Regions from separate parts of the Halobacillus ihumii genome, predicted to be linked through region 1. Evidence: a T-box and tRNA genes for the amino acid it is inferred to sense, from the RefSeq annotation. Region 1 holds a T-box; the other holds one or more tRNA genes.
The links. A T-box is a leader RNA that pairs with one kind of tRNA and senses whether it is charged. The one in region 1 lies ahead of argS (arginine--tRNA ligase), so its partner is inferred to be a tRNA-Arg.
Positions count from the first base shown of each region.

Region 2: it encodes a tRNA-Arg, which carries the amino acid that the T-box ahead of argS (arginine--tRNA ligase) is inferred to sense. The anticodon was not compared.

Region 1 is NZ_CACVAO010000001.1:3,106,818-3,124,011, forward strand. Features, by position in the region: gene G6R08_RS15395 (uridine kinase family protein) at 1-351, opposite strand, end outside; gene argS (arginine--tRNA ligase) at 366-2,048, opposite strand; T-box leader at 2,088-2,298, opposite strand; gene G6R08_RS15405 (DUF421 domain-containing protein) at 2,401-3,018, shown strand; gene G6R08_RS15410 (thioredoxin family protein) at 3,163-3,450, shown strand; gene proC (pyrroline-5-carboxylate reductase) at 3,770-4,612, shown strand; gene proB (glutamate 5-kinase) at 4,672-5,805, shown strand; gene G6R08_RS15425 (glutamate-5-semialdehyde dehydrogenase) at 5,890-7,152, shown strand; gene G6R08_RS15430 (nuclease-related domain-containing protein) at 7,553-8,296, opposite strand; gene G6R08_RS15435 (nucleotidyltransferase domain-containing protein) at 8,383-9,174, shown strand; gene G6R08_RS15440 (catalase) at 9,327-10,802, shown strand; gene G6R08_RS15445 (DUF1540 domain-containing protein) at 10,965-11,120, opposite strand; gene G6R08_RS15450 (OsmC family protein) at 11,233-11,508, opposite strand; gene G6R08_RS15455 (hypothetical protein) at 11,509-11,703, opposite strand; gene G6R08_RS15460 (GNAT family N-acetyltransferase) at 11,849-12,382, shown strand; gene thpD (ectoine hydroxylase) at 12,614-13,516, shown strand; gene G6R08_RS15470 (MFS transporter) at 13,772-14,983, shown strand; gene G6R08_RS15475 (3-hydroxyacyl-CoA dehydrogenase family protein) at 15,344-16,216, shown strand; gene G6R08_RS15480 (acyl-CoA thioesterase) at 16,233-16,631, shown strand; gene G6R08_RS15485 (phosphotransferase family protein) at 16,644-17,194, shown strand, end outside.
Region 2 is NZ_CACVAO010000001.1:449,464-454,324, reverse strand. Features, by position in the region: gene G6R08_RS02410 (CBO0543 family protein) at 571-1,026, opposite strand; gene G6R08_RS22410 (CBO0543 family protein) at 1,049-1,534, opposite strand; gene G6R08_RS02405 (aspartyl-phosphate phosphatase Spo0E family protein) at 2,152-2,385, opposite strand; tRNA gene G6R08_RS02400 (tRNA-Arg) at 2,872-2,953, shown strand; partial or broken gene G6R08_RS02395 (IS110 family RNA-guided transposase) at 3,115-4,400, shown strand.

The sequences.
Region 1 (17,194 bases):
CTCATCGCGTGTCGCGTAACAGCCCTCGATGACAATTACGCCAAATGGAGGAACGTCATGCCATTCAGCCAGCTTATCGTTATCCCAATCATATCGTTGATAACAGGCAGAGCGCTTTTGAAATAAGGGCTCAAGAACTTGATCACGCATCCGTTTCCAATCAAAGTGTCCGCCAATGTCCGGAGGGTGGACTCTTCGGCTGGAAGGAAGGTAGAAGTCATCCATGTGAATGACAGTCCCTTTTTCAGAAATTGTCATCATGTGTTCAGCCAACGTGCTTTTCCCAGCGCCTCCGCAGCCGTCAATTCCAATTAGTAAAAGCTTCTTATGATTATTTTTTAACCAGTCCATTTTCCACACTCCTGCTACATTTTTTTCGGTGCCTGAATGCCAAGCAGACGCAGTCCTTCCTTTAAAACAACCGAAAAGCTGTGAACAAGGGTCAGACGTGCATGCAGCTGTTCTTTCTGCAAAATTTTAGTCCCCGCATAATACTTATTAAACGCTTTAGCTAAATCAAGTAAATAGCGAGCAATCTTGGAAGGATCGTATTCTGAATAAGCTCGTTTAACTAGCTCAGGGAAAAGACGTAATTGCTTCACAACTGTCCATGCTTTCGGGTCATCAAGAGAAACCTCTGCATCTTCCAGTACAAATTCACCTTTTTCAAGAATCGACTGGGCGCGTACGTAAGCATATTGCAAATAGGGAGCCGTATCGCCTTCAAATGTCAACATATCTTGAAGCGAAAACTCCACATCATTACGACGATCATGCTTCAAATCGTGAAAAATCACCGCACCAACTCCAACCTGTTTCGCTACTTCATTCTTATGAGCCAGGCCTGGATTTTTCACCTCAATATTTGCTTTCGCCTGGTCAATTGCCTCTCCCAGGACTTCTGCCAGTAAAATCGTTTTGCCCTTTCTGGTCGACATTTTGGAACCATTCTGAAGCATCATCCCAAACGGAATATGTTTGACATCCTGAGCCCAGGGCAGGTTCAACTTCGTAAGCACATGTTTGATTTGTTGAAAATGCAGCGTTTGCTCATGACCGACTACATAGAGAGCTTCGTCAAATCGATAGCTGTTGTAGCGGTCCATGGCTGCTGTCAAGTCGCGTGTCGCATAAATGGTTGTGCCATTGCTTTTCTTAATCAAACAGGGAGGAAGACCTTCATCATCCAAGCGCACGACTTTTGCTCCGTCGGAATCTGTTAATAAGCCCTTTTCTTTCAATAGTTGCACCGTACTGTCCATTTTGTCATTGTAGTAGGCCTCTCCGCGTGTAAGATCAAAGGTTACACCAAGCAAGTCATAAATTTTATTAAACTCTTCAAGGGAAGCCTCTTTAAACCATTTCCAGAGTTTTACGGCTTCAGCATCGTTTTGCTCAAGTTTCTTAAACCAATGACGTCCTTCTTCAACAAGGGAAGCGTCATGCGCTGACTCCTCATGAAATTTCACATATATTTTCGTAAGTTCAGGGATCGGATTAGTGCGAATTTGCTCCTCATCTCCCCAGTGCTGATAAGCCGCAAGCAGTTTGCCAAACTGTGTACCATAGTCGCCAATATAATTAATCTTCATCGTGTCATACCCGCATTTTTCTGCGAGATTCGCTAATGCATTGCCAATCACGGTCGAACGAAGATGACCCATGGAAAATGGTTTGGCAATATTCGGCGCAGACATATCCAGTACAACATTCTGATTTGCTCCAACCTGATGGGAGCCATAGTCCGTGCTTTCAGTGAGGATTTGCTTTAGTGTCTGTTCAGTAAGGACACGCTGGTTTAAAAAGATGTTGATATATCCGCCGTTTGGTTGAACGCTCACAAATAGGTCATGCTGCAATCGCGGCGCAAGTTGGGCAACTATTTTTGCTGGCGATTGACGAAATGATTGGGCGAGTTGAAAACATGGGAAGGCCATGTCACCGAGTTTTTCCTGCTTAGGGATTTCAATTAGCGAGTAGACCCAATCACGGCTGAATTCTTCTCCGAGCAGATGGGATAATTGCAGGGCAAGGGTGTGTTTTTCCATTATAAATTCCTCCTTAATATAAAAAAAACCTCGTCTCCCTGAAGAGACGAGGTTGGCTCGCGGTACCACTCTTATAGCTGAAAACAGCCACTTGAAATTGATAACGGGGGTTATCCCCGGCAGCTCCTACTTGAGTTCAGAGCAGCTTCTTAAAAGTCCGGTTCACTCGTTGGCAGTCCGTCAAGCTTACACCATCCCTGACTCGCTTAAATGACGACACAAGAGTTACTCTCTTTATCCTGGAATTTGAGATATTGAGAAGATTATAACGGAGTCTAAATGGGATTGCAATGCCTTTTTCGAGAATAGTTCATGTTTAATAAGGGACAATAACAGGACGAGGAGGATGAATATGGAGTGGGATTGGATATGGAAAGCAATACTTATTATAGTAGTAGGAACGTTAATTCTACGAGTAGCCGGGAGAAAGTCAATTTCACAAATGACACTGGCTCAAACGGTCATTATGATTGGGATCGGTTCCTTATTAATTCAACCTGTTGCTGGTAAAAATATTTGGGTAACGTTCGGCGTTGGAGCCGTGCTCGTGTTAACACTTATTGTAATCGAATATAGTGAAGTGAAGATGAACTGGTTTGAAAAGTTTATCACCGGGCAATCTGTACTTATTATTAGTAATGGTCAGCTTCAGGAGAAAAATTTAAAGAAGCTTCGATTTACGGTTGATCAGCTTGAGATGAAGCTTCGGCAGCAGAATGTGTCATCCATAACCGATTTGAAATCGGCAACACTTGAACCGAATGGCCAAGTCGGATATGAACTGAAGGATGATAAAAAACCTGCCACGAAACAGGATATTGATGATTTGAAAAACGAGCTCATTACTCTGAAAGAATCATTAGGTTCAAACGCAGGACTGCAGGCGTCCTCTTCTGCGAGTGGAAACGATATTTTTAAAGAGGTTGAAGATAAAGGGCGCGGTCAGAATCCTCCACAACAACTGCAGTGACTAATTTATAGACTTTCTATTTATATAAGAATACTTGCCTCATAATTGCCGAACAGTCCGATATTTCATTATAATTGCCGTAACATTATAGTAAATGAGGTGATTGTTCTGAAGCGAGTCTATTCTAGAACAGAGATAGAAACCGTGATAGAGCAAGAACAGCTTTCTTTGATTTATGTTTCACATCAAGGATGCTCTGTCTGTCATAGCTTGCTCCCTCAAATTGAAAGAGTCCTGGAAGACTACCCGCTTATCACATCTATACATGTGGATTCGGATGAAGTAAAAGAGGTAGCAGGGTTACTTGCAGTATTTACGGTGCCGGCAGTCCTTGTTTTTTCAAAAGGGAGGGAGCTTTTTCGGAAAGCTCATTTTGTACCGATTGAAGAACTTCGCCAACAATTAGCTAAATATAGTCAGGCCTTGAATTAATCAATACCCTACTCTTAAAGCAGTGGGGTATTTTTTCGGGTTAGATTAATTGTTAGAATATTATGCGAATTACTGCCATTGAGGGATTACCCTTTTTTTGTAAAAAAATAAATCTCCATATATTCGCTTGTAACTTCATTAATTGCGATGAGAAAGGATGAATCGCAAATATCTCTCCATGAAACCGCTTACGCTCACTAATTGGAGTTTATAGGCATGACTTGTTTTATAACCCTTGATATACATTTCCCAAGTGTTATGATGAAAAACGTCATATTAAAGAGCGAACAAAAAATGCGAACGGGAGAGATTAACTCATATGATCAAACAAAAGATTGCTTTTCTAGGTGCAGGATCAATGGCAGAAGCTATGATTTCTGGAATGGTTGAATCCGGGAATATTCCTGCCGAACAAATTATTGTTACGAATAGAAGTAATCGAGATCGTCTAAATGAGATTGAAGATAAATACGGTGTACGGACAGTTTTAAAAGATGAATTAAATTTTTCAGAAGTAGATCAATTTATTTTAGCTATGAAGCCAAAAGATATTGATGCTGTTCTTGAAGATTTAAGACATAAGATCACACCAAATCAAGTGTTGGTATCTGTACTTGCAGGTATTTCCACTTCTTATATGGAAGAACGCCTGAATGAAGAACAGCAAGTGATTCGTGTGATGCCGAACACATCAAGCATGCTCAGAGAGTCAGCGACTGCTGTGTGTCCGGGGAATTTCGCTGGAATGGATAATGTGCTGGTAGCGAAAGAATTACTGCAGTCTATTGGAGAAGTGTTCGTCATAGAAGAAGATAAAATGGATGTATTTACAGGGATTGCAGGAAGCGGACCTGCTTACTTCTACTATTTGATGGAACACATTGAAGAAACAGGAAGTGCTGAAGGCTTAGATCGGGAAACGTTAAGAGAGATTGGGGCTCAGACTTTGCTTGGAGCAGCAAAAATGATGCTTGAGCAGGATATTACGCCATCCGAACTGCGAGAAAATGTTACGTCACCAAACGGAACAACTGCAGCAGGACTTGATGCATTAAATCGAGCAGGCGGAGGAAACGCAATTTCCGCAGCGATAAAAGGTGCAGCAAGCCGTTCAAAGGAAATGAGTAAAGAATTGGAAGGCATGCTTGTCGGTCAGAAATAACTGAAATTCAGAACGAATTTGATATAAATGAAACACAACGTAGAAATAGGAGTGATAAGTTGGTTAACGAGACAAATAAGAAACGTGTAGTAATTAAGATTGGAAGCAGTTCATTAACGAGTCTTCACGGGGAAATCAGCCGCCGCAAACTCGAAAAACTTGTCGATGAAGTTGTAGAGCTTAAGGACGATGGGCATGAAGTACTTCTTGTATCGTCAGGCGCAGTGGCAGCAGGGTACCGTAAGCTTGGCTGCTTATCACGTCCTAGTTCATTACCTGAAAAACAAGCTGCCGCTTCTATTGGTCAAGGACTGCTGATGGAATCCTATTCTGACCTATTTTTATCACATGGATATATGGGTTCTCAAATTCTGATTACTCGCAGCGACTTCTCAGATGAGAACCGTTATAATAACGCGCGCAATACGATTAATGTGTTGTTGGAACGGGGAATTATTCCGATTGTAAACGAAAATGACACTATTACGATCGACCGCTTGAAATTCGGCGACAACGATACACTTTCTGCTAAAGTAGCGGGTCTTGTGGATGCAGATGACCTGATCATCTTATCTGATATTGATGGGCTTTATGATGCAGATCCTAGAAAAGATGCGAATGCCAAATTGCTTGATCGCGTGTACGAAATCACACCAGAAATCGAAGAAGCAGCCGGCGATCCTGGCAGCGACGTGGGTACTGGCGGCATGAAATCTAAAATTGATGCCTTTAAAATTGCGATGGCTTCAGGCATCTCCTCCTATTTAGGAAAAGCCAGTACGAATAACATCGTATATGATGCTGTTTATCGAAACGCCGTCGGAACTTATTTTGAGCCAACTCCAGATCAAGAAAATTTAAATCAGAAGAAACAATGGATTGCGTTTAACTCTGGTCCTGAAGGGGAAGTAACGATCGATCATCGTGCGAGAGAAACGATTGTAGATATGAAGAAGAGCTTACTGCCAATGAATGTTCATCATGTAAATGGCCGCTTCAAAAAAGGGGCTGTTGTCCGTATTCATGACCTAGAAGGTGAAGAAATAGGTCTTGGCGTCGTGAACTATTCTTCAGAACAATTAGAGGAAATGATCGGATTAACAGATCCAGAACTTGAATCGTATGAGCTGGCAGCCATTGAAAGTAAAGATTTAGTTTGCCACTTGGAAGTTTCACTACCAGTAGGTGTGTAAGAAAGACTGATCATGTTCGTTGAACCATTCACCAGCACCATTTCCCTGCTTTGATGAGGGATCAATAACTCAAGGAGGTCTTGGATGACACTAATAAAAAGTAATGTGAACGTTGAGGAACAAGCAATGGAGGCCAAAAAAGCTTCTAAAAAGTTAATGGTACTTTCCGCGGAAGAGAAAAATGCAGCACTCCTCCACCTGGCAGATGTGTTGGAAAGAGAATACGAAACGATCTTGACAGCCAATGAAAAGGATCTTGCGAACGGCCGTGAGAAAGGATTTTCAGATGCTTTTATGGATCGCTTGTCTTTATCAAAAGAGCGGGTCAAGGATTTTGCTGAAGGATTGCGTGAAGTAGCTAAGCTTGATGATCCAACGGGTAACATTCTTTCGGATTGGAAACTCGAAAATGGTCTCCAAGTTGAAAAAGTGACTGTACCTCTTGGTGTTATCGGCATGATCTATGAAGCACGCCCGAATGTAACGGTTGATGCAACTGGGCTTGCACTTAAGTCCGGCAATGCTATTATTCTTAAAGGCGGATCTTCGGCCATCAATTCTAACCAGGCGATTGTAGACGTTATTCATAAGGGACTTTCTGAGACGAAGATTCCTAAAGAAACTGTGCAATTCATTGCCAGTACAGACCGTGCCGCAACTAATCAGCTCTTTACGATGAAGGAACACGTCGATGTATTAATCCCGCGTGGCGGCGGCAAGCTGATTCAAGCTGTGGTTGAAAATGCTACTGTTCCGGTTCTTGAAACCGGGGTCGGCAATTGCCATATTTATATCGATAAGGAAGCTAATGTTGAAAAAGCGATCAACATTTTAGTGAATGCCAAAACGGATCGCCCTGCAGTATGTAATGCAGCCGAAACGGTTATCGTTCATAAAGACTGGCTTGCACAAAATAGCGAAGCTCTTGTGGATGCCTTCCAACAGAACGGCATTTCCGTTCATGGGGATGAGCACGTGATGAGCGTTATTCCAGGAGCTGTACTTGCAGGCGAGGAAGACTGGGCTAACGAATATCTCAGCACAGATATCGCTGTGAAATCAGTTAATGATCTTACTGAGGCAATCGCCCATATCGAGACTTATGGAACGAAGCATTCAGAAGCAATTGTAACCGAAGATAACAAAGTGGCTCAAACCTTCTTAAGCCTTGTTGATGCAGCGGCCTTATATCACAATGCATCAACACGTTTCACAGATGGCGGTGCTTTAGGATTTGGAGCAGAAATCGGTATTTCAACTCAAAAATTGCATGCTCGTGGTCCAATGGGATTACCGGCACTGACAACCGTTAAATTCCTAATGAAAGGCGACGGCCAAATTCGATAAATGATTTTAATGGAGGGGAAACGAATGTTTCCCTTCCTTTTTTATGTTTTTTCGGGGAGTGAGGAGTGATTGTCCTCTAACGATGGTGGATTGTTCTCTAGCTGGAGTGATTGTTCTCTAACACTGCAGGATTGTTCCCGTTCTCAGCAAGATTGTTCCCTAACACTACAAGATTGTTTCCTAAAGAAAACCGAGCATATATTTTCGATCTTTTGTTTGGCCAGAATGTTGGAGACAGACTTCTGATAGCAATTTCCAGGCAACTTTCCTCGAGTTCATCCCTGTAAATTTCCGAAATTCGTGATTCGAAATCTCATTACTGATTAGAAGCTGATAATCTTTAAGCGCTGCCAGATGAGTATCTCTAGATTTAAAGCCACATCTCAAGCAACTCCAGTGATCACGTTTCCGGACCATTGGATATTGAAGACATTTCGCGCATTGTACACCCATGACCAGGTCCGACAGAAAGATCAAATCTTTCTAAAATGGCTCTGCCTCGATAGGGTGTATTTCCTTTTTGCAGACAATTTCCCAGATCCTTAACTTGTTCCATTTTCAAAATGCTCTTCTCAAAATTAGCGTGGAGCTTATTTACTGAATGGTAAATATTCTTGGCGCGAACGATTCTTTTGTTAAATTGTTGGCGGTCACGACCGTGAGTTTTGATAACAGTATTCGGACTTGCCACCACAATGAAAGAACGAATAGGGATTTCAGGGAAGTTAAACTGAGCCAGCCAGCGCTGAAGCTGCATCGCCTGATGTTCGACTTGTAAAAAAGGATCAGGGAAGGTATCTATTTGGTCGTTATACTTGCGAAAAAGCTGCTGATGTTCGAGGTCAAAGATAAGCTTTCCTTTGTAGTTTTTCACTTCCAGAATCAAGATGAATTCCGGGCAAAGGACCATTGCGTCGATTTGGAAATAATGGATCCCATCGAAGAGTCGGAGGTCTTGAATGGTGAGATAATGTTCTTGAGGCAAATATTGAAGGTAATGGTCGGCGGTGGACTCTCCATAGTGGCCGGCCTTCTGTCTGACATACTGTTCTTGGACATCGCTTCGTTTATAATGATTTAGGTGCAGGCGGTTGAGTAAGGTTTCCAATTGGGTGTGAGTCATAGTCTTGGTTCGATTTTTCAAAAGTAAATCACTCCATTATTAGATTGTAAGAAAAATCCTTTAGTGGTACGATGATGTAATCTGAATTTTTAAAAGGGGGTTATCTAATGAGACAAGATGAAGCGGTTAAGCTCGTGACAGAGAGTTTAGAGAAGGATGAACGAGTCAGAGCAGTTTTCTTAAAAGGATCGATGGGGCGGGGGGAGAGTGATGAGCATTCTGATGTAGATTTGTATTGTTTGGTAGACGAACGAGACGAAAAAGCTTTTTTGCAGGACCGAGTGCAGCACTTAGAGAAGTACCGGGAGATTCTCATTTGCGATGATATCTTCATTATAGCTCCGCAAATCATTACCGTATACGATAACCTGCTGCATATGGATTTATTTACTGTGACGGAGAAAACACTTTCACATAAAGATTATTTCAAAGTGTTGTATGATCCGGAGGGAGTAATGGAGAAATTCCGTCCAACTCAGCATTTGCGTTTGTCGGAACAGGAATTTGTAGATGCGGTGGATGATGCTGTGTTTTTCCTGCTTCAATATAAAAAATCAGCTGACCGGGGAAACGATCTTTGGTGTGTGAAGGTGCTCAATGATGTCATGGTAAATGTGGCGAGAATTCTGCTTCATCATTACTGTCCTGATCGTGCTCAACTCGGCTTAAAAACGGTTGAACGGTCGCTTCCAGAAGAATGGATAATGAAGCTTCAGGATGTGTACCAGCATATTACGGTAAGCGATCATATCTCGGCTGCCACTCAGGCTGCCAAGATGCTGGCTCATGAGTTTAAATGGATCTCTGGTGAGTTAACGGCAGTTAAATATGCAGACACCGTCGCTTTTTTAGAAAGGATGATAAAAGAAACTCTTAGAAGTACATCGAAGGTAATATGACTGAATTCTGCAATTTTTTTATAAATTTTTAGATAATAATCATTAAAAACAAGTTTGTACCTTTTATCTCAAGGGTAGATAGGTAAAGTGAAGGCAGGAGGTGAGAACTTTCTTGAATTCACCCCACTACTTATTTGGAAAGAGAGGGTATTATGTCTGAAAAAAATGATCGTAAACGCATGACGACGAATCAAGGTGTGCCGATTTCTGACAACCAAAATTCCAAAACAGCAGGTAGAAATGGTCCTATACTTATGGAAGATTATCAAATGATTGAGAAGATCGCTCATTTTGATCGTGAGCGTATACCAGAGCGTGTCGTTCACGCTCGAGGAGCAGGGGCACACGGTGTTTTTGTTACTAAGAACAGTATGAAAAAATATACAACAGCCGATTTCTTGCAGGAAGAAGGAAAAGAAACTCCTGTCTTCACTCGTTTTTCAACCGTTATACACGGAAAACACTCACCAGAAACAGCACGAGATCCGCGCGGTTTCTCAGTTAAATTTTATACGGATGAAGGAAATTATGACTTTGTAGGCAACACATTGCCAATCTTTTTTATTCGGGATGCTATTAAATTCCCTGATGTTATTCATTCTCTGAAGCCGAATCCTGTGACAAATGTTCAAGACCCGGCTCGTTACTGGGACTTTATGTCCCTGTCTCCAGAATCAACGAACATGATGATTCACTTGTTTACAGATGAAGGAATTCCAGCAACCTATCGCAATATGCGCGGTTCCAGTGTACATTCGTTTAAATGGTACAATGAACACGGTGAAACGTTCTATATTAAGCTTCGCTGGGTGACGAAGCAGGGAATTAAAAATTTAACCCCTGATGCGGCTCAGGAAGTTCAAGGGAAAGACTTCAACCATGCAACTGTAGATTTATATAATGCGATTGAGTCTGGGGATTACCCTGAGTGGGATCTGTATGTGCAGGTGCTTCGTCCAGATGAATTGGATGACTTTGACTTTAATCCTTTAGATGCCACCAAAGATTGGTTAGAAGAGGACGTGCCATGGGAGCTTGTCGGAACCATGACTTTAAACAAAAACGTGGATAACTTTTTTGAAGAAACAGAACAAGTCGGCTTTAATCCAGGCGTGCTCGTCCCCGGAATGATGCCATCTGAGGACCAGCTGCTTCAAGGTCGTTTATTCTCTTATTCAGATACACAGCGTCACCGCGTTGGACCAAATTATTTACAGCTGCCTATTAATCGACCGAAAAAGGGTGTAAGTAACAATCAGCAAGAAGGGTTCATGGCTCAAAACACAGGTATCAGCCATACCAATTATGAACCGAACAGCCACGAAGGTGAGCCAAAGCCAATTGATGGTTATGAAGAACCTGCTCAGCCGTTAAGTGGAGAAATTGAACGTTCCATCATTGATAAACCAAATTATTATGGTCAAGCTGGTCGAATTTACCGAAGTTATGATCAGGATAAGAAAGATGCGTTAATCCGGAACTTACTTGGCGACTTCGATCAAATTAAGGATCGTAATATTGTAGGACGGGCGATTGCTAACTTTTACCATGCTGATGAGTCTCTTGGCAAAACTTTAGCAGAAAAATCTAAGATCGATCTAGATGAGTATGTAGGTCGAACTGTATAAAATGCAGTGTGCGCCGCCTCCTTAATAGGGAGGCGGTTTTTTATTAAAACATTGGATAAGGTACTAGATCATTTAAGAATAGGATGGTACTCTTTTTTAATAAGTAATGCATAATGAACAGGCGAGATCAGTCTGAAACTGATCTCGCCTGTTGAAAAATAGTTAAGAGGTTGGCTTAAATGTTTTACAATCTGTTTCTTCACTATGATGGGCATGTTTACCCTTGTGACTGACTACATAAATAGAGTCTGCATTACATTTGTTGCCTGAACCCCAATACTTACAGTTATTTACTTCACAAAGAACATCTTGTGCCATGTATCACACCTCCTTGTTTTGTATGATGAGCAAAATGAGAGGTATTGATACGGCTGACAGGGATATGGCGTAATTAACCATATCCCTGTGTTAACAGGCTTATTATTTTAGCTTAAGCATCTTGTTCTTCGATCTCCCAATCATAATCAATTTGGACACTGCCCTTTAATGTTTGCGCTACTGGACAGTTACGTTCAAACACGTTTAGGGCGCGTTCGGCTTCAGTCCGTTTGCCTGTTGGGATCTCTACGTGAAAATGAATTTGAATGTGTGTAATTTTCATGACACCTTCAGGAGCCTCAATGGTGCCCTCAGCATCTGCTTTCAGTTTATCAGGATACGTTGGTATGCTGCGCGCCTCCAGCGCGCCAGAAAGTGTCCCGATCATTCAGCCAGCAGCTGCTGCAACAATATGGTCAAGCGTCGATGGATGTTCAGTTTCTGGTTCCTTTTGGTAAAAATCCTTCACACCACCATGAATCCCGTAATGAAAAGGCTCTTCAAAGTTGCCGATATAAGCGCGGCGATTCGGCGGTTGGTCCTGATAAATACGGATCTTCGAAATCTCAATGGGTTCTGTCATTTTTGATCTCCTTTCTCCCTTTTCTCACCTGTTCCCTTGTTATATACTTGTGAAACTTTGATTTCATTATCCTGTTTGTACTAATACAAATGGCGTGATTGCGATTACCTCGTGATCAAAATTTTAGAAAAGTGAGGTAATATATATGTTGAAAAGTGAACGGCTGATCTTCAGACCCTATACGAGGGATGACCTCGACTTTTATGCTTCTTTATGGGGGAACCCTGAGGTAGTCCGCTATATCGGAAAGGGAAAAGTAAAAACCTTTCAAGAAGCCAAAAGCAGTATGGAAAATTGGCTTTTCCCACAGTACAAGGAAGGGATAGGCTTGTACGCAATGGCTCTTAAGTCGAGCCATCAATTAATAGGCCATGCAGGATTAGTAAATCAAGAGATAGACGGGGAAAATCAACTGGAAATCGGCTATTGGCTGCACCCAAACTATTGGGGCAATGGCTTTGCCAAGGAGGCTTCGATCCTGTTTAAAAACTATGGGTTGTATGAGCTTCGCTCTGACAAGTTAATTTCTTTGATTAACCCTGATCACCCTGCTTCCATTTTTGTTGCACGAAAAACAGGTCTTTCTTATGAAAAAACTGTTAAATTTAATGAGAAGGACACACTGGTTTACTCCATTGTACAAGGTCAGGTAAGCATAAAGCAGCGTGAAATCGATTGAGCATTTCACAGTGTTTTTCTATTACATTTAGTACTTTTTTGCTGCCTTTTTTTGCGTCTTATTAAGTTATCCTACTTTTATCGCAGGATTCGTGGATAATGGTGTTTATCATTTTTTAGAGTGGGTATGAATTCCGTACGTGGGAAAGTTTCTCGAGGGGAAATCAGTGATAACAGCAACTAGGAATACGGCTTCGAAGAATAAATTTTTTTGATAAGGAAGTGTTTTTTGATGAAAGATTTATACCCTTCTAGACTGAATAATAAGCCGGAGATTTTGGAGCGGAAAGACCCTGTGATTCACACGGATCGCTCAAAAGACAATCAAGCACCTATTACCAGGGAACAGCTTGATTTTTATGAAGAAAATGGTTTTTTACAGATCGAAAATTTCTTCTCTGAGCAAGAAGTTTCTCAAATGCAAAAAGGCATTTTTGAACTGCAGGATTCCAGTGAAAACATTACTTCTGACAAAGTAGTTCGTGAGCCGCAAAGTGACGAAATCAGGTCCATTTTCCATGTGCATCAGGATGACGACTATTTTAAAAAAGTGGCCAATGATCAGCGTTTACTTGATATCGTCAACCATCTCCTTGGGAGTGACGTCTATATCCACCAGTCTCGTATTAATTACAAACCTGGTTTTACTGGAAAAGAATTTGACTGGCATTCTGATTTTGAAACATGGCATGTGGAAGATGGCATGCCGAGGATGAGAGCGGTTAGTCTGTCTATCGCCTTATCTGATAATTACACGTTTAACGGGCCATTGATGCTTATACCTGGGTCCCATAACTACTATGTCAGTTGTGTAGGGGAAACGCCTGATAATAACTATAAAGAGTCATTGCAGAAGCAGAAGCTTGGAGTCCCGGATCATGATAATTTAAGCATGCTGGCTGAGCAAGGCGGCGGCATTTCTGTGCCGACTGGAAAAGCTGGATCGATTACTTTATTCGAAAGTAATACCATGCATGGGTCAAACGGCAATATTACACCGTACAGCCGTAACAATCTGTTCATGGTTTATAATAGTGTGGAAAATCAGCTGGTGGAGCCTTATTCAGGAGGGAAAAAACGTCCTGAATTTATCGCTGTACGAGACGGTGCTCCAACATTAACGGAGAGTAAGTAAATTCACTAGAGAGGAACTTTCCCAAAAAGAGTTACTGACTATATAACAAGCTGTTTCAAATTGGGACTACGTTCCATTTGAAACAGCCTTTTTTATGTTTGAACAAAAATGAGTTATAATATATGACAAGAATTCGGTTTTTGGTCAACATTTCACCAGGATAAATTTTTTATCTGGAAACTAAACTCCTGTCTCTTAAATTCAGGGAGTTATGTTTTTATGTTTTTAACATCGAGGCGATAGGAAGTGATTCATATGGGCCAAACGGAAAATATGACAGGCCAATCAGGATATACATCAAAAGACAAACCTTTTTGGATGGCCATTGTGGCGTTGACAGTCGCCTCGTTTATGACCTTTTCAAATATTTATATGGTGCAGCCGATTCTGCCCCAGTTTGCACGCGAGTTCGGAGTGACCCCGACGGTATCTAGTTTAATGTTGTCCTTAACGATTTTCTCCCTAATTTTAGGGTTGTTATTTTTCGGACTGATGTCAGATAGATGGGGAAGAGTCGCCTTAATGAAAGGAACAATTCTGCTCTCTATCATTCCATTATTTATTATTCCCTTTCTAGAGTCCTTTACGAATATATTGGTGCTAAGGTTTATTCAGGGATTTTTTGCAGCTGGGCTGCCTGCTGCAGCCATTGCTTATATTGGAGAGGAATTTGAACAGCGCAGCGTACGGATTGGCATCTCTTTTTACATAGCCAGTAATGCTGTTGGTGGTATGTTTGGCAGGGTTTTCGTTGGTTACCTGACTGAGCAAATGTCCTGGCAGACCGCGATTTGGTTGCTATTTGGGATCGAAACAGTTTTCTTCCTATTATTTGTTTTCTTGCTTCCTAAATCTCAAAACTTTGTGGCAAGTAACCTTTCAGTAAAAAAAGACTTGGCTATGATGTTTGTCCATTTGAAAAATAAAAATCTCATTCCAGCTTTTTATATGGGGATTGTGATTCAACTGGCATTTACAGGAGTTTGGACTTATTTGCCCTTCTATTTAATGGAGGCTCCTTATTATTTATCGATTGGAACGATTACGTTAGCTTATTTTGCCTATGGCATGGGATTGGTCGGTTCACCACTTGCCAGTAAGCTGTCTCTTACATTTGATTTAAGCAAAATTATCATAATAAGTTCAACAGTGATGCTGACAGGGATTGCTGTCACGACATTACCAATGGCACCGCTTGTGTATACAGGCTTGATTCTTATGTGCTTAGGATTCTTTGTCATTCATTCGATGATGGCATGGCTGGTCAATCAACAAGCCACCCATCACAAGGGAGGGGCTTCAAGTCTCTATCTTGTCAGTTATTACGTAGGTGTATCCGGTGGTGGTACGATCACAGGTTTCTTATGGAGCAGGTGGGGCTGGGCAGGCGTTATTTCGCTTGCTGTTCTTGTTATCCCTGGTGTTTTGTGGGGCAAAAGAACTTACTTGCGTCCTGCGTCAACCTAACAAGAGGCTGGGACATATATAAAGCAATGATGCCAAAAATCGAACAATAAAATTGAATAGTAATGCAGCGATGGTAGAAAGTCCTTTCTTGACACACAAATAACCCGAACTAATTTTGATAAAATAGTTCGGGTTACTTTATGCTTAATTCAAATTCGTCCCAGCTCTTTTTGTTGGGTTTTTGGAATGAATTAAATGAATGAATATTCATTATCTGACTTGAATTTTCAGAATAGTCGATATAAAATGAGTTTACATACCAACTGGTAAGTATGTCTAAATGATCGTTAAACAAACGCTGTGATGAATATCCATTTTTACAAAGGTTAAAAAATCTATAAGCAACAGGGGAGGAGCCATATGACGATTGAACAGGTAGCAGTAATTGGAGCGGGTTCAATGGGTCACCAAATTGCAATGCTCAGTGCACTCGCAGGCTTACAAACGAATGTACAAGATATGAGTCTGGATTCACTTGACGAGGCGAAAACAAAATTAACGAAGATTATGGACAAGTGGGTGCGCAAACAGAAGATTACCGCAGAAGCGCGTGATGATGCGTTTGGGCGTCTTATGTTTACTACGGACTTACGAGAAGCGGCAAGTGATGCAGACTTTGTTATTGAGGCCGTTGTAGAGAAACTTGAGGTGAAGCGTAAAGTCTTTACAGAGTTAGATGAAGTTGCTCCAAAGCATGCGGTGTTTGCGACTAATTCGTCTACGATCGTAAGCTCATTAATTGCTGATGCGACATCGAGGCCGGGGAAAGTGTGCAATATGCATTTCTTCTTCCCGCCGCTCGTCATGGATTGTGTAGAAGTCGTCAAGGGCGACCATACATCAGACGAAACGATCCAACTTGCAATGAATGTCTGTGACCAGATGAATCGTACGGCCATCCTTTTGCAAAAAGAGATTTCCGGTTTTGTTGCGAATCGGATTCTGTTTGCCATCCAGAAGGAAGCAATGGCCTTGTACGAAGAAGGATATGCTGACTTCAAGGATATAGACAAAATTACTCGTAAGGCGTTAGGTCATCCCATCGGCCCGTTTGAACTGATGGATCTCTCAGGAATCGATGTTGGATATTACGTTATGCAGCAGCGGTATGCAGAATCCGGTGATCCAAATGATCAACCATCAAGGACTCTTATTGAAAAAGTAGAAGCTGGTGAATTTGGCCGGAAAACGGGTAAAGGTTTCTATACTTATAGTCATAAAGTGAACAACTAGAGGAGGAAAATGATTCATGCATAAAATAGAAGTAGGAGTACGGTTTTGCGAAACAGATCTACTAGGACACGTCAATAATAATAACTTTTTTGTTTATTTAGAGGATGCTAGAATACGTTTTTTTGAAGATTTAGAGTTAGTAAAAGAAGATTGGAATTTTATTCTTGCTTCTATTAAATGCGACTTTTTAAAGCAGGTCTATTTTAAACAAAAGCTGGTCATTAAAAGTGGAGTAGCTAAAATTGGTAATTCAAGTTTTCATTTGGATCAGGAAATATATGAGAAAGAATCAGGAGAGATTGTCGCGAAGGGGTCAAGTGTAATTGTACAATTTGACTTTGAATTGCAGCAAAGTGCTCCGTTATCGGAAGACATGAAGAAACAGTTGGAAGCATATCAAATGGCAGCAAAATAGGAGGGACATGTATTGGCCTATACAGTTGATACCCAGAAAGTTCGTAAAGGTGAAGAAATTGATGAACAGGGGATAGAGACCTTTTTGCGTGAAAAACTTCCTGGCCTTCCAGATGAAAAATTAGAAGTGCGACAATTTGGGGCAGGTCATTCGAATTTGACGTATGAACTTACAATAGGCGATTGGGAGGCCGTGTTACGCCGACCGCCTATGGGGCCAGTTGCCCCCAAGGCCCATGATATGGAGCGTGAGTACCTTGTGTTACAAGCTATTCATCCGGTTTTTCCTCTGGCACCAAAGCCGTTTGCTTTTGAGTCAGGGGAACTCTTAGGGCGGCCCTTTTTTGTGATGGAGCGTCGACATGGACTTGTTTTTGACACAGAATTTCCCAAAGGGATGCAGCCCACTCCCGAGTTCGGCCGTAAACTCTCTGAGACTATGGTGGATCGATTAGTGGAACTTCATTCAATCGATTACAAAGCTACTAAACTAAAGGATATGGTGAAGCCTGAGGGATTTATGGAACGTCAGATCCACGGTTGGATTAAGCGGTATGAGAAGGC
Region 2 (4,861 bases), 2.7 Mb from region 1:
GTGAATACCCCTCATATGGTCTCCTAAAATACATTATACTTATGTAGAGAACAGAGAGAGACATATCATTGTTCGATATCTAGCTACGCCATTCTGCTATCGAAAAGTCCTTCAATCGGATATTCCATTGTTAGAATCTCACTTACGCGAATTCCTCGAAAGGGAAAAACTCCGGGTAGAGTTGGGTTCTTATGATCGAGAATTTGACATGGTAACATAAACTAAACCTCACTTTAACGTTGGGGTTTTTCAAATTCTTTTGTCAATTTTTGAAGGTAGTTTAGGAGTTCATCTAAGTGTTTGTGATACATCTAAAGCTACTTTGCTTTTAGGGTCTCTCTGATACTCTTCATACATTTTACTCCGCAATCTTTCTATTTCACCATTCAGTTCTTTTAAATAGCTTATAATTCTCATCTCCGAATATAAGTTAGGCTATCCGCCTGAGTCTGTATAAACCGTTCACAACGATATCACTAGTAAATAGCTATTGCAACAAAGTACGGAAGGTTTGGGATTACAAATTACTTCTAGTTCGTTTTATTTGGTTCCAAAAGTCTTGACAGAACATTAGGTTTTATTATTGAGCAGTCCCATGATGGAACGAACAACAATCATAAAAATGAACACGCTTATCCAAGTAAAGTACCACTCCCATTGGAGGTATTTAATTAAATTAGTGTATTTTTCTAAAAAGAATTCCACAAGGGTCAGACCTCCACTATATACTACTGCCTGCAAAATGACCCCAGAAATATGGGAGTGATAGGTTGTTTGGTAATAATAAACGCAAATAACGGGGAATAATAGAAACTCAAAAAGCACACTGCCTTTGAGATGTTTAAATATTGTTACTGGGTATTTTAAGAGATGATAATCAACTAGTAAATTTCCCAAGAATACAGCAAAGTAAGCAGTAATAAAATATATTAACAGCCAATCTTTCCGTGGTGCTTTTTTTAAGGAAACCAAGAATAGTATGGTTCCAAGTATATAGAAAATAATTAGCAAGATGATTTCCACCATAAACCTCCTTATCCCAACAAAACTAAAGACTCTTCCAAGGAACATCGAACCAGTCAAGTAAAAAGGCAATAATAATTAATGAAATGAGATAAGCCAAAATAGGTCTTTTGTGATGAAGTCTTAACATGGGAAACATGACGATCAAAAATAGGAGTGACCAGACCAAAGACCAACCATGTGTATAATACACAAAGCCATATAGGTGGCCGACCCATTCAGTCCCTATGTAGATAATGATCCATTTTCCAATGTGCAAAATTTGAGATCCAAGCTTGTCTGGATAATTTGAAAGGAACAGCATTACCGTACAAGGGAAAACAATAAAAGTGTATAACAAAGCTATTAAGGTATGGGGGAGACCTAAATTTGATTGTTCAATCCATAAACGGTAGTCAGAAGTTAATAATAAATATAGTAAATTCATTGATGACATATAGAGGATCGTTGCATGGAAATTACGGAAGAGATTCCAATCTGCCCAGCGCCATGCAGCTAAAACGGCCCAAATTATTATAAGTATATGAATAAGGATTACCTCCTTAATCTAGTTATGAGTAAATGTGTATTTAGTATACCCAAGGAAAAGCTATATATGTACATTATTGTTTCATTGGAGATGGCTATTCAAAAAGGCACCCTTTCTATAAAGAAGGAGTGTGATCCTTTGCTTCAGAATTTCGCCCCTTTCTTGAATAACGATAACGATAAGTTCATCTTATATTTATTCCTTTATGTTATTTCCTTCTTAATTGATTATGACTTGACAAAATAATTTATTTATGCTATAATTTAATTTTAAAATATTATACACAAAGAAGATTAGATGCACTAAATTAAATAAAGAAGATATCATCATTAAGTTTGAGGATATTATTAGTGTTACTTTTTTATAGAGATTATATATATGAAGAAACTCGATTAAAGTAATATAAGATTGTAACACCTTTAAAAAAATTTAAACAATACCGCAAAAGTAAAAGTCCAGTATTCTTGATAAGAATACTGGACTAACATACGAGAAATAACCTATCACGAAAGACTAAAGTAGGTACATGGAAACTTCTACATCCTCTGTCATTATGAGAATTACAAGTTAAGGAATAATCACCTTAAATGATTATTATTTTACTTTTCCTCATTTTGCGTCGTACGTTCCAACTCATTTAAAAGTTTATCCAGCGATTGGGAAATAGTAATTAATTGCGGGTCATTCGGGTTATTTTCATACGTTTTATACATTTTCACTCTCAGGACTTCTATTCTTTCTTTTAAATCTTCGATTCTAGACTCCCTCTCCACTTTAGATGCATCTGTAAGATATAAGTGGAGAAGTTCACTGATCAAAACAACTGCAGGCAAAACATAATTATCCTCAAGATAGTAAATTAGTTTCCTTCCCTTGATGCTTCATATTCAGTAATAACCTCAGTCCACCTGTAATTATTCCACAGATATTGTACTAGACCTAATAAGGTTAAATGCCGAATAGCTATTAAAAAGGGAACTTAATAACAAGAAGATATCTCAATTTAGTTTCAGTCCTACTTCTTCCGCAACTACTACTCCCATTACGGTAATACCCTCCATACGTTCCAATGAACCCTTTTCGAAAATCTATGAAATTGTAATTTTTATATTTATCTAACATTCTTTTGTGTAGGCAGAGCAGTAATGTTTGTTGTGGAATTAGATATTACCCATGATGAATGCTGAGAAATCAAAAACATGATTATATAAATACTGAGTTTGGGGCAGAATTGGGGCAGAATTTAATTGTTTCTGCCCCAATTACGTTAATTTCTATTGGAATCAATCCCGGGAACCCTTGATTTAACAGGGATTTAAGCGTTTAGATGCTACCTAATTAGGGTGCCTACAACAGCCTTCTAAGCTGTGGGTCGCAGGTTCGAATCCTGCCTGGGACGCTAATCAAAAAAGCTTAATCACTTTTGAATAAGGAGCATTCCTGTAAGGAAGAAATTTGAGGGAAAATCGAGGTAGGATCCAGATGCATAAAAAAAGTCCCCTTGGTACGATAGAGAGTGTCATGCATGACCTCGAATTAAGTACCAAAAGGAGACTTCTACTATGGATTTTACACAAAATGAGCGCCTTGCGCAAATCAATGAACAGACGTTAATTATCGATGTCGATGTGGCGAAGCACAAACACGTCGCTCGCGCAATTGATGATCGAGGAAGAGACTTATCCAAACGACTCATCTTCTCCAATACGATGCAAGGATTCAATGATTTACTGAAGTGGACGGCAGGTTTAGCTGAAGAAACCGGACGCCCTAAACTTCTGATCGGGATGGAACCTACAGGTCATTATTGGCTTAACTTAGCCTACTACTTAAAAGCTCAGGGTGAGAAACCCGTTGTCGTCAATCCGATGAAGGTAAAACGCTCCAAAGAACTCGATGATGATTCCCCCACCAAGAATGATACAAAGGATGCGAAAGTCATCGCTCAGGTCGTGCGTAATGGTCGGTATCACGCACCGATTTTACCGGAGGATGTGTACGCCGAGTTACGGGAAGGAATCAAACTTTATGACATGATCCAAGAGGATCTTTCTTCGATCAAAGCTCAGATGCATAATACGCTGGATCGATATTTTCCGGAATTCATAACGGTATTTAAGGACTGGACTGGGAAGGCTGCGTTACACCTCTTGGAACATGGCTATCTTCCTGAGGATATTGATCAAAAAACGGAAGAATAACTTCTTAGGAAAGTCAAAAAGTCAGCTAAACGAGCGATTGGATTAAAGCGCATGCGTCAGCTGAAGCAAGTGCTTCATCCAGTGTAGGCTTGACCGTGGGGCTACGCATGGCCCGTCAAGAATTTCGTTATCTCGTCGATCAATATCAAGCGTTAAAAGAACGCCTCGAAGCTATTGAAACTCAACTTGAAAACCTGGTTCTTCACGTGCCTGGATCTGATCGTATGATCGCGATGAAAGGCATTAGTGCCATGACAGTAGCCGGTTTTTTCGCTGAAGTTGGTGATCTTTCTAACTACAGAGATCCACGCCAAATTATCAAATTAGCGGGACTCAATTTAAAAATGAATCAATCCGGTCTGTTTAAAGGGAAGACGACCATTACGAAACGGGGACGTAGAAGGTTACGGTCCATTTTGTATCAAGTCGCTCGACCGTTGTCTTTTCATAACGAAGGATTCAAAACCTTACATACATATTATAAGAATCGTTCCAAGAACCCACTGACAGGAAAACAGTCGTTTATTGCCCTAAGTCGTAAGCTCATCAAGATATTCTTTGTGATTGGAACACGAAAGTGTTCTTTTAGTGAAGAACGCATGATTCGAGATATTCCTCAGTTACCAAGTGTACAGGAAGTCGCTTAAGTCGGAAGAACTTTAGTTTTTGTCTTTTTCTTAATGATTTCACAATTGAAGCACGGAGAAGCCGGTCGTTATTTTAACCATAAGGGCTTAGACCCACTTAAGGAGCATTTCCGGCATCCACACATGGTCAGGTCAAACGAAGGAATTTGCGCGCGATGACGCCGAGAGAAATCGGAGGGTCCACCACCATGTCTAACGTGGAGATCTAAAGTGCGATTATAAGTAATAACCTAATTACTGGAAAGTAATCGCCCCAGTCTATTCAAACGCAATCCTCACTACCAAATTTAATAAACATTGGGTAAACCTGACACAAAACTTAGCTATGGATTCAATAGAGTATTAAGAAAATGGAAGGAAAACAGAGTAATTCTAAAAAAACTTTAAATTATAGAGGGAGGTTAAGCTTTTTATTTTATCTTTAGTCTCGATTATCCAGTTAGTTTATCTATCGCTGATTC